Regions from separate parts of the uncultured Parolsenella sp. genome, predicted to be linked through region 1. Evidence: riboswitches for the same ligand, from Rfam matches in the RefSeq annotation. Region 1 holds a riboswitch; the other holds the start of a gene.
The links. A riboswitch is a leader RNA that binds a small molecule or an ion and turns the genes downstream of it on or off. The one in region 1 is predicted to bind thiamine pyrophosphate.
Positions count from the first base shown of each region.

Region 1 (4,205 bases):
GCCAGGACACCAAGGTGATCCAGCTTGCGAACGGGCGCGTCACTAAGTTTGCGATGAACGACAAGTGTGCGGCCGGCACGGGGCGTTTCCTCGAGGTCATGGCAGACCGCCTAGGCATCGACCAGGTGGAGCTCGCGAGCCTGGCGCGCGCGGGCGAGGACGTCAAGATCTCGAGCATGTGCACGGTGTTTGCCGAGTCGGAGGTCATCAGCCTCGTGGGTCGCGGCGAGCCGCGCGAGAACATCGCCCACGGCATCATCGAGAGCGTGGTCTCGCGCGTGGCGTCGCTCGCGGGCCAGGGGTCGCACGCCCCCTACTTCCTCACGGGGGGACTCTGCGAGAACGACTACGTGGTGGAGCGTCTGGGAGCGCTTCTGGGCAGCGAGGTCACGACCTGCCCCGAGGCCCGCTACGCCGGGGCAATCGGCGCCGCGCTCAAGGCCTGCGAGCTGTAGGTTCTTCTCGGCAGCTTGAGACGTAAGAAGGCCGGGGTGGCCGCTCTTGTGCAAGCGGCCACCCCGGCCATTTTGAGTGGGACAGTTGCTCAGGCAGGTATTGTCCCAGCTAGTTCACGGAGACACCTCCGTCGACCTTGACGCAGGCGCCGGTCATGAACGAGGCCTCGTCGGAGGCGATGAACAGCACGACCGAGGCGAGCTCCTCGGGCTTGGCCTGACGGATGTCGGAGTCGAGGCCGGCCATGGCGCGACCCATGCCAAACTGGTTGATGCCGGAGCCTGCCATCATCGAGTCGGCGATCTCGGTCTCGACGCCGCCCGGGCAGACGGCGTTGCAGCGGATGCCGGAGTTGGCGTACATGTAGCCGGTGTTCTCGGTCATGCCAACGAGGGCGTGCTTGGAGGCCGTGTAGGCCACGCCGGCGCGAGCGCCGTTGGTGCCGCCGATGGAGGCGACGTTCACGATGCTGCCCTTCGTCTCCTGCTCGAGCATGACCTGGACGGCCTTGCGCATGGCGTACATCGGGCCCTTGACGTTGACGGCGAAGACCTGGTCCCAGCGCTCGTCGGCGATGTCGGCGATGGGCTCGAAGCCGTCCATGATGCCGGCGTTGTTGACGAGGATGTCGAGCTTGCCGGTCTGGGAGACGGCGAAGTCGACCATGCCCTCGTTGGCCTCGCGGCTCGAGACGTCGCCCACATAGGGCAGGACCCTGCCGGGAAGGCCGGCCTCGGCGACCTCGGCGGCGAGCTGCTCGAGGCGCTCGGCGCGGCGGGCAACGGCCACGACCGTGGCGCCCTCCTTGGCGAAGTCGTAGGCGATCTGGCGGCCCATGCCGGCGCTGGCACCGGTGACGACGACACTCTTACCCTCAAAGCGCATGACGAATCCCTTCTGTGGGGTCACGGACGCCCCTGTCCGCGACATTAATATGTTAAGTATCAAGAAATAGGAACGCCCGCCCATCCTGGGTTGGGTGGGCGGGCGCCTATGAGGGCTAAGCGGTTGTGCGTAGGCCGCTGGGACGATAAAGCTCCGGGCTATTTCGTCCCAAACTGAGACATTGACCTACGGGGTCGCCGCCCCGCCTGATGGCTACTGTCCCAACTTGTCGCGTGGAGCCTCCACGGTACCACGGTGTGGGGCCTGTCTCTTCTTATGTAAACGTGCTAGACTGGGCCGCGATCTAAAGGGGAGCTGGCGGCACGCCGGCTGAGAGGGGCCCATCCCGGTCCGACCCTTGACCTGATCTGGGTAATGCCAGCGTAGGGACCCCAAACGTGCGCGTATGAGGCTCCCGCCAATGGCGAGGGCCTTTTTGGTCCTCGCGGAAAGCGAGGTTTGCATGGAATGTAGCGTAGCCATCCAGGTGCTGCCGATGGACTCGGCCACCGACGAGGACACGATCCGCGTCGTCGATGCCGTGATCGCCAAGATCCAGGAGTACGACGTCAACCCCTACGTGGGCCCGTTCGAGACGGCCATCGAGGGTGATTACGACACCTGCATGGAGGTCCTGCGCCAGTGCCAGCTCACCGCCGTCGAGGCGGGGTGCGGCCAGGTCATGACCTACGCCAAGATCAACTATAAGCCGGGCGGGGCCGTGCTCTCGACCGAGAAGAAGGTTGGCAAGTACCACGAGCAGGAGCAGTAGGGCCATGGCTCGTCGCGCGCCCGCCCGCTGGGTTGCCCCCACCATCACGCTCGTGGCGCTTGTCGCCCTCTGGCAGCTCGTCTGCTCGGTGGGCCTCGTTCCCAGCTACCTGCTGCCCAGCCCGGTGCAGGTGGTCGAGGCCCTCGTGGCAGACCTGCCCCTGCTGCTGAGCCACTCGGTCACCACCATCGCCGAGGCCGTCATCGGCCTTGCCCTGGGCGTTGCCGTGGGCTTCGCGGTGGCGGTGCTGATGGACCGCTTCGAGGTGGTCTACCGGGCACTCGATCCCATCGTGACTGTCTCGCAGACGATCCCCACCGTGGCCATCGCGCCGCTGCTCGTGCTGTGGTTTGGCTACGGGCTCATGCCTAAGGTGCTGCTCGTGGTGCTGGGGACGTTCTTTCCCGTGACCGTTTCGCTCGCGAGCGGCTTCAGGAGCGTCGACCCCGACGCCATCGATCTCATGCGCTCGATGGGTGCCAGTCGCGCGCAGATATTTCGCTATGCCAAGCTGCCCGCCGCCATGGGGCAGTTCTTCGCGGGTCTGCGCATCAGCGCCACCTACGCGGTGGTGGGTGCCGTGGTCTCCGAGTGGCTCGGCGGCTTCGTGGGCCTGGGCGTCTACATGACGCGCGTGCGCAAGTCCTACTCGTACGACAAGATGTTCGCCGTGATCCTTATCATCTCGGCACTGTCGCTCGCGCTCATGGGCCTCGTTTCGGCCCTGCGCCGTGCGTGCATGCCGTGGGAGAGGGTAGAGAGGAAAGACCAGTAATGACTATGAACAAGCTCGTCTCGCGCCGCGGCTTCGTTGCCGGCGCTGCCGCCGTCTGCGCCGCCGGCCTTGCCGGATGTGGCGCCTCGGGTGCCGCCGCCCCCGCGACCGACGCCGCCTCCACCGACGCCGCCGCGACGTCGGGTGACCTCACCAAGCTCACCTTCGTGCTCGACTACACGCCCAACACCAACCACTCGGGCGTCTATGTGGCCATCGCCAAGGGCTACTACGCCGACGAGGGCCTCGAGGTCGAGGTCGTCCAGCCGCCCGAGGACGGCGCCGACGCCCTGGTGGGCACCGGCAAGGCCCAGGTTGGCATGAGCTACCAGGACGTCATGGCCAACTACCTTGGCTCCGATGACCAGCTGCCCGTGACGGCCATCGCCGCCACCATCCAGCACAACACCTCGGGCATCATGAGCCGCGCCGGCGACGGCATCACGCGCCCCAAGGGCATGGAGGGCAAGCGCTACGGCACCTGGGACCAGGACGTCGAGAAGGCCATCATCAAGAGCGTCGTCGAGACCGACGGCGGCGACTTCTCCAAGGTCGAGCTCGTGCCGAGCGGCGACGAGGTGAGCGGCCTCAAGGCCAACCAGTTCGACTGCGTGTGGGGCTACGAGGGCTGGGGCCTGCAGAACGCCAAGGTCCAGGACTACCCCTGCGACTACTTCTCGTTCCGCAGCATCGACTCAACGTTTGACTACTACACGCCAGTCGTCGTCGCGAACAACGACTTCCTCGCCCAGCAGCCCGAGGTGGCCCGCGCCTTCCTGCGCGCCACGAAGAAGGGCTACGAGTACTGCGTGACCAACCCCGACGACGCCGCCCAGATCCTGTGCGACGCCGCCCCCGAGACCGACGCCGAGCTCGCGAAGGCCAGCGCCGAGTACCTCGCCGACCAGTACACGGCCGACGCCTCGAGCTGGGGCATCATCGACCCGCAGCGCTGGGCCGCGTTCTACACCTGGATGAACGACAACCAGCTCACCCCCGTTGCGCTCGACGTCAACGGCGGCTTTAGCATGGACTACCTGGAGCAGTAGAGATGGATCTTCGAGACACGCAGAAGGTCGCCACGGCTGGCGCGGACGGCGCGGCCGGCGCTGCGGACGGACGCGAGCCCGCGCTCGTCGTGCGCGACCTGACCCTTGCCTGGACCGACGGCACCTCGCCCACGGTGGCCGACGTGTCGCTCGAGCTCGCGCCGGGCGAGATGGTGTGTCTCGTGGGGCGTTCGGGCTGTGGCAAGTCGACGCTGTTCCACGGCATGGCGGGCCTCACCGAGCCCGTCTCGGGCAGCGTGCTGCTGCA
Region 1 is NZ_CATVTL010000003.1:156,974-161,178, reverse strand. It holds gene Q3866_RS03605 (acyl-CoA dehydratase activase) at 1-455, shown strand, start outside; gene Q3866_RS03600 (glucose 1-dehydrogenase) at 565-1,365, opposite strand; TPP riboswitch at 1,650-1,731, shown strand; gene Q3866_RS03595 (MTH1187 family thiamine-binding protein) at 1,805-2,113, shown strand; gene Q3866_RS03590 (ABC transporter permease) at 2,118-2,888, shown strand; gene Q3866_RS03585 (ABC transporter substrate-binding protein) at 2,888-3,937, shown strand; gene Q3866_RS03580 (ABC transporter ATP-binding protein) at 3,940-4,205, shown strand, end outside.

Region 2 (4,205 bases), on a different contig from region 1:
GGCCAACGGTCAGGGAGAGGTCGCTGAACACGGGGGCTGCGCCCTCGCCGTAGCGAAAGGCGAGGCCCCGCGCCTCGAGTGCGGGCGCCGGGACGGCAGCGGCAGCGGCGCCGTAGCCGTTCGCGGCGGCCTGGGCGCTTGCGACGCCCCGACCACCCGCGACGCAGTTGTCGACGCTTGCGCTAGGCACGGTTGCGGCCCAGGGCATAGCCCTTGAGCAGGCCGGTCTTGGCCAGGCCGTCGCCGATGGCCTTGGACAGGAAGCCGCAGAACACGACGGAGCTCACGAGGCGTACCACGAAGAACATGACGAGCACGGGAATCGAGAGCAGGCCGTAGCCCGAGCGGATGAAGCTCCACACGAAGCTGATGACGGTGCAGAAGACGGCGGCGAGCATCATGTCCTTGGTCTTGAAGCTCTTGTAGTGGCCAAGGGCAAAGGCAAGCTCGGCGCCGGCGCCCTGCACGAGGCCGGTCACGATGACCATGGGGCCGTACATGTTGCCAAGCAGCACCTCGATGAGCGCGGCGATGACCTCGGACACGAGGGCCACGCCCGGGCGCTGGATGATGTAGGCGGCAAGCGTCGAGACCATGAACCAGATGCCAAAGACGATCTCGTTGCCCATGGGGCCGATGCCCATCGGCGTGAACGCGGCGACCATCGCGGCGGCGGCGTACACCGCGATGAGGTAGACCACGCCAAAGACGATGCAGAGCATCGCCACGAAGATGATCTCCTGAAGCTTCCAGCCGCCCTTGGCGCTGTCCTTCTCGTTAGCCATTGCTATCCCCTCTCGCCCGGCTCGCGGGCATCGTGTTGGCCCGCACCCCGCGGGCCCGTAACGCTGGTCTTTTGCGCATCCACCGCGGTGCGCGGTGGATGCGCGCACGGTTGCACGGTCGCCATGGACGGCGGCACCGCGCGGTCCTACTCGGCGGACTCGTCCGTCGGGCTGTTGACGTTAATGGTGAAGTGCAGCACGTAGTGGTGGACGCTCTCGGTGTCCTCCATGAGCTGGCAGACGTCCTGCAGGTAGGCAAAGATGTCGCGGATCGATCCCTCGATGCGCGTGGCGTAATGGATCGTGGTGGGGTTGAGGCCGCGGTCTTCGGCCATGCGCCAGACGGCCGCGATGTCGTCGATGTAGTCGCCCACGCCCATGGGATAGAGGGCGAGCTTGCACAGGGCCGGCTGGGTGGCCGCCTCGACCAGCGCGTGGTTGGGGGCCTCGCCCTCGACGCTCAGGACCGAGTCGCCCGAGACATCGCCGGGGCAACCCTTGGAGACCTGGCCCTCGAGCGCCATGTGGACGTTCTCGGTCCAGGCGCTCGCGAACAGGCCCGCGACGGCGTCCATGACGTAGGGCAGCTTGCCGCGGTAGACGGTAGAGAGGGCATCGGACTCGCTCCAAACGGCCGAGGTGTCGACGCGGCCGAGGGCGCCCAGGATGATGTCGACGAAGTTGTCGCACATGGGGTAGAGCGAGAAGCGGCAGCCAGAGATGGGCAGGCTGGTGCCGCGGCCGGCCCAAGGAAGATCGGGGCGGTTGCAGCCCTCGCAGCAGGATTCGTCGGACATGGTTTCCTCTCCCTATGAGTTGCGTTTTCGCAGGTGGCAGGCGCGGGCTCGGTAGAGAGGACGAATCTGCAAGGTGGGACCGGTGGCCAACGGCATACGGCCGTGGCACGAGAAAAGCCGCCGTAAAGCGGAGAGCTTCCCTACGCTGGTCCTAACCAGGTCAGGTTCAAGGGGTTGGAAATCCTCTCAGCTCTTGCGAGCACCCCCAGCTGTGTTGCGCAAGCCTTTGTTCGCGCAACGGCATTGGATTATACGGCGAGCGGTTGCCACGTCAAGTGTCGTTGTTGGCGGCAGGGCATTGGGGAAGCCCCTGATTCGAAAACCCATCAAATAGGTAACCTACGAGGGACTCTTCGAGTAGAGCGACCCTCATGGCAATAAAACCCCAGTTGGCCAATGGGCCGGCAGACGACCTACTTGGCACGCGCGCCGGAGGTTACCTATTTGATGTGTTTTTTGGCAGACTGATGCCCCCTCGCAGGCCGGACCCGGCAAATTACCCCATCAGTTGTGTAGCCGAATCGGTGGTTGCCAAAGTAGAGAGCTTCCCAAACCGGCAAACCCCAGTTGGACAACGGACGACCGGGCCGACTACCCAACCCGCTGCCTCGCCCCTACCCAAACGTTTACGCAACGGGCACGCCCGCTTGTGCAACACTAATGCGCAAGGAAAACCGCAACCAACGCCGCGGCGCTCCCCGGCCGCGACCGCGCCCCTGCGCGCGCCCACAGGAGGGATGAACATGTTTAGAATCGGCCTGCTCACGAGCGGCGGCGACTGCCAGGCTCTCAACGCCACGATGCGCGGCATCGTCAAGACCATCCTCAAGAACTCAAAGGACAAGGTCGAGATCTTCGGCTTCGAGGACGGCTACCAGGGCCTCATCTACGGCCGCTACCGTCAGATGAAGTGGAAGGACTTCTCGGGCATCCTCACGCAGGGCGGCACCATCCTGGGCACCTCGCGCACCCCGTTCAAGCTGCTCGACGTCCCCGAGGCCGACGGCGTCGAGAAGGTCCCGGCGATGATCGCCACCTACCGCAAGCTCAAGCTCGACGTGCTGTTCGTGCTAGGCGGTAACGGCTCGACCAAGACGGCCAACCGCCTGCGCGATGAGGGCCTCAACGTCATCGCGCTGCCCAAGACCATCGACAACGACACCTGGGGCACCGACATGACGTTTGGCTTCCCCAGCGCCATCGACATCGCCACCAAGTGCATCGACGACATCCACACCACGGCCAACAGCCACCGTCGCGTCTTCGTCATCGAGATCATGGGCCACAAGGTGGGCTGGATCCCGCTGTATGCGGGCATCGCCGGCGGCGCGGACGTCATCCTCATCCCCGAGATTCCCTACAGCATGGACAACGTGGTCGCCGCGATCGAGCGGCGCGAGAAGGACGGCGGGCGCTTCGCGATCGTCGTGGTGGCCGAGGGCGCCATCTCGCGCGAGGAGGCGGCCATGAAGAAGAAGGACTACAAGAAGAAGGTGGCCGCGAGGGTGCAGCCTTCCGTTGCCTACGACATCGCCGAGGAGATTGCCCAGCGCACCGACCGCGAGATTCGCGTGGCGGTGCCGGGCCACACCCAGCGCGGTGGCGAGCCGAGCGCCCAGGACCGAATCTTTGCCACCCAGTGCGGCGTCGAGGCCGCGCGCGGCGCGCTCGCGGGCGAGTTTGGCTACATGATTGCCCAGCGTGACGGCCACATGGCGCGCGTTCCGCTCGAGCAGGTGGCCGGCAAGCTCAAGTACGTCGACCCCAACTGCGAGCTCATCCGGGAGGCCAAGCTCCTGGGCATCTCCTTCGGCGACGAGTAGGCCGAGAGGGAGGTCAGGCGGCGTCCCAATGGCCCAGCCGAGAGGGACGCCGGGCAACACCCGAACGACTTGGCCGAGAAAAACTGCAGGCACCAACCCATGCCCGCGATGGCACGCGCAAGCGCCGCCATCGCGGGCTTTTTTTGAGAGGCGCATCCCGTACAATTTAATAAAGGACAGCCGCCAGCGGGGAGGCGACCATGAGCGAGACGACCGTTCAGTTCATGTGGTTCATCGTCATCACGTTGGTGGCAACGCTGTTGCAGATCGCCCTGTTCCTGGGCGTCGCTGCCCTGGTCGTCCTCATCGTCAAGAAGCTGTGGAAGTAGCGGGCTGGCCGCGAGTCCGCGCGGCGTACCCGCCCGGCCCGTCAGCATCGCACCGGCCTACCCGGACCGCCGGCATCGTACCGGCTCGAACCGGCCCGCCGGCATCGCGCTCCACCTCACTCCCGCACCCATTCAACCAAAAAGGCGCCCCGCCGCCGAACGGCGTCGGCAGCGGGGCGCCCGCGCGTCAATCCAAATTAGCAGCCACTACGCCAGCGTGGCACCATCGGCACCGTCGATGCGGACGTCGGCGTCGTAGAACGCCTTCACCGCCGCGATCGCCAGGGCCACGTCGCGCGTGCCACCCGTCTCGTAGCTCGAGTGCATAGCCAGCTGCGGCAGGCCCACGTCAACGGCGTGCGTGCTGACCTGCGTGTTCGACAGGTTGCCCAGCGTGGAGCCGCCCGCCATGTCGCTGCGGTTGGCAAACACCTGCACGGGCACGCCGGCGTCTGCGCACACCGCCGCGAA
Region 2 is NZ_CATVTL010000009.1:14,916-19,120, reverse strand. It holds gene Q3866_RS06050 (ABC transporter ATP-binding protein) at 1-190, opposite strand, end outside; gene Q3866_RS06045 (ECF transporter S component) at 183-785, opposite strand; gene Q3866_RS06040 (YkoF family thiamine/hydroxymethylpyrimidine-binding protein) at 932-1,582, opposite strand; TPP riboswitch at 1,703-1,799, opposite strand; gene Q3866_RS06035 (6-phosphofructokinase) at 2,326-3,405, shown strand; gene Q3866_RS06030 (hypothetical protein) at 3,606-3,734, shown strand; gene Q3866_RS06025 (M18 family aminopeptidase) at 3,942-4,205, opposite strand, start outside.
Region 2: linked by a shared signal. The riboswitch ahead of Q3866_RS06040 (YkoF family thiamine/hydroxymethylpyrimidine-binding protein) and the one ahead of Q3866_RS03595 (MTH1187 family thiamine-binding protein) in region 1 are both predicted to bind thiamine pyrophosphate.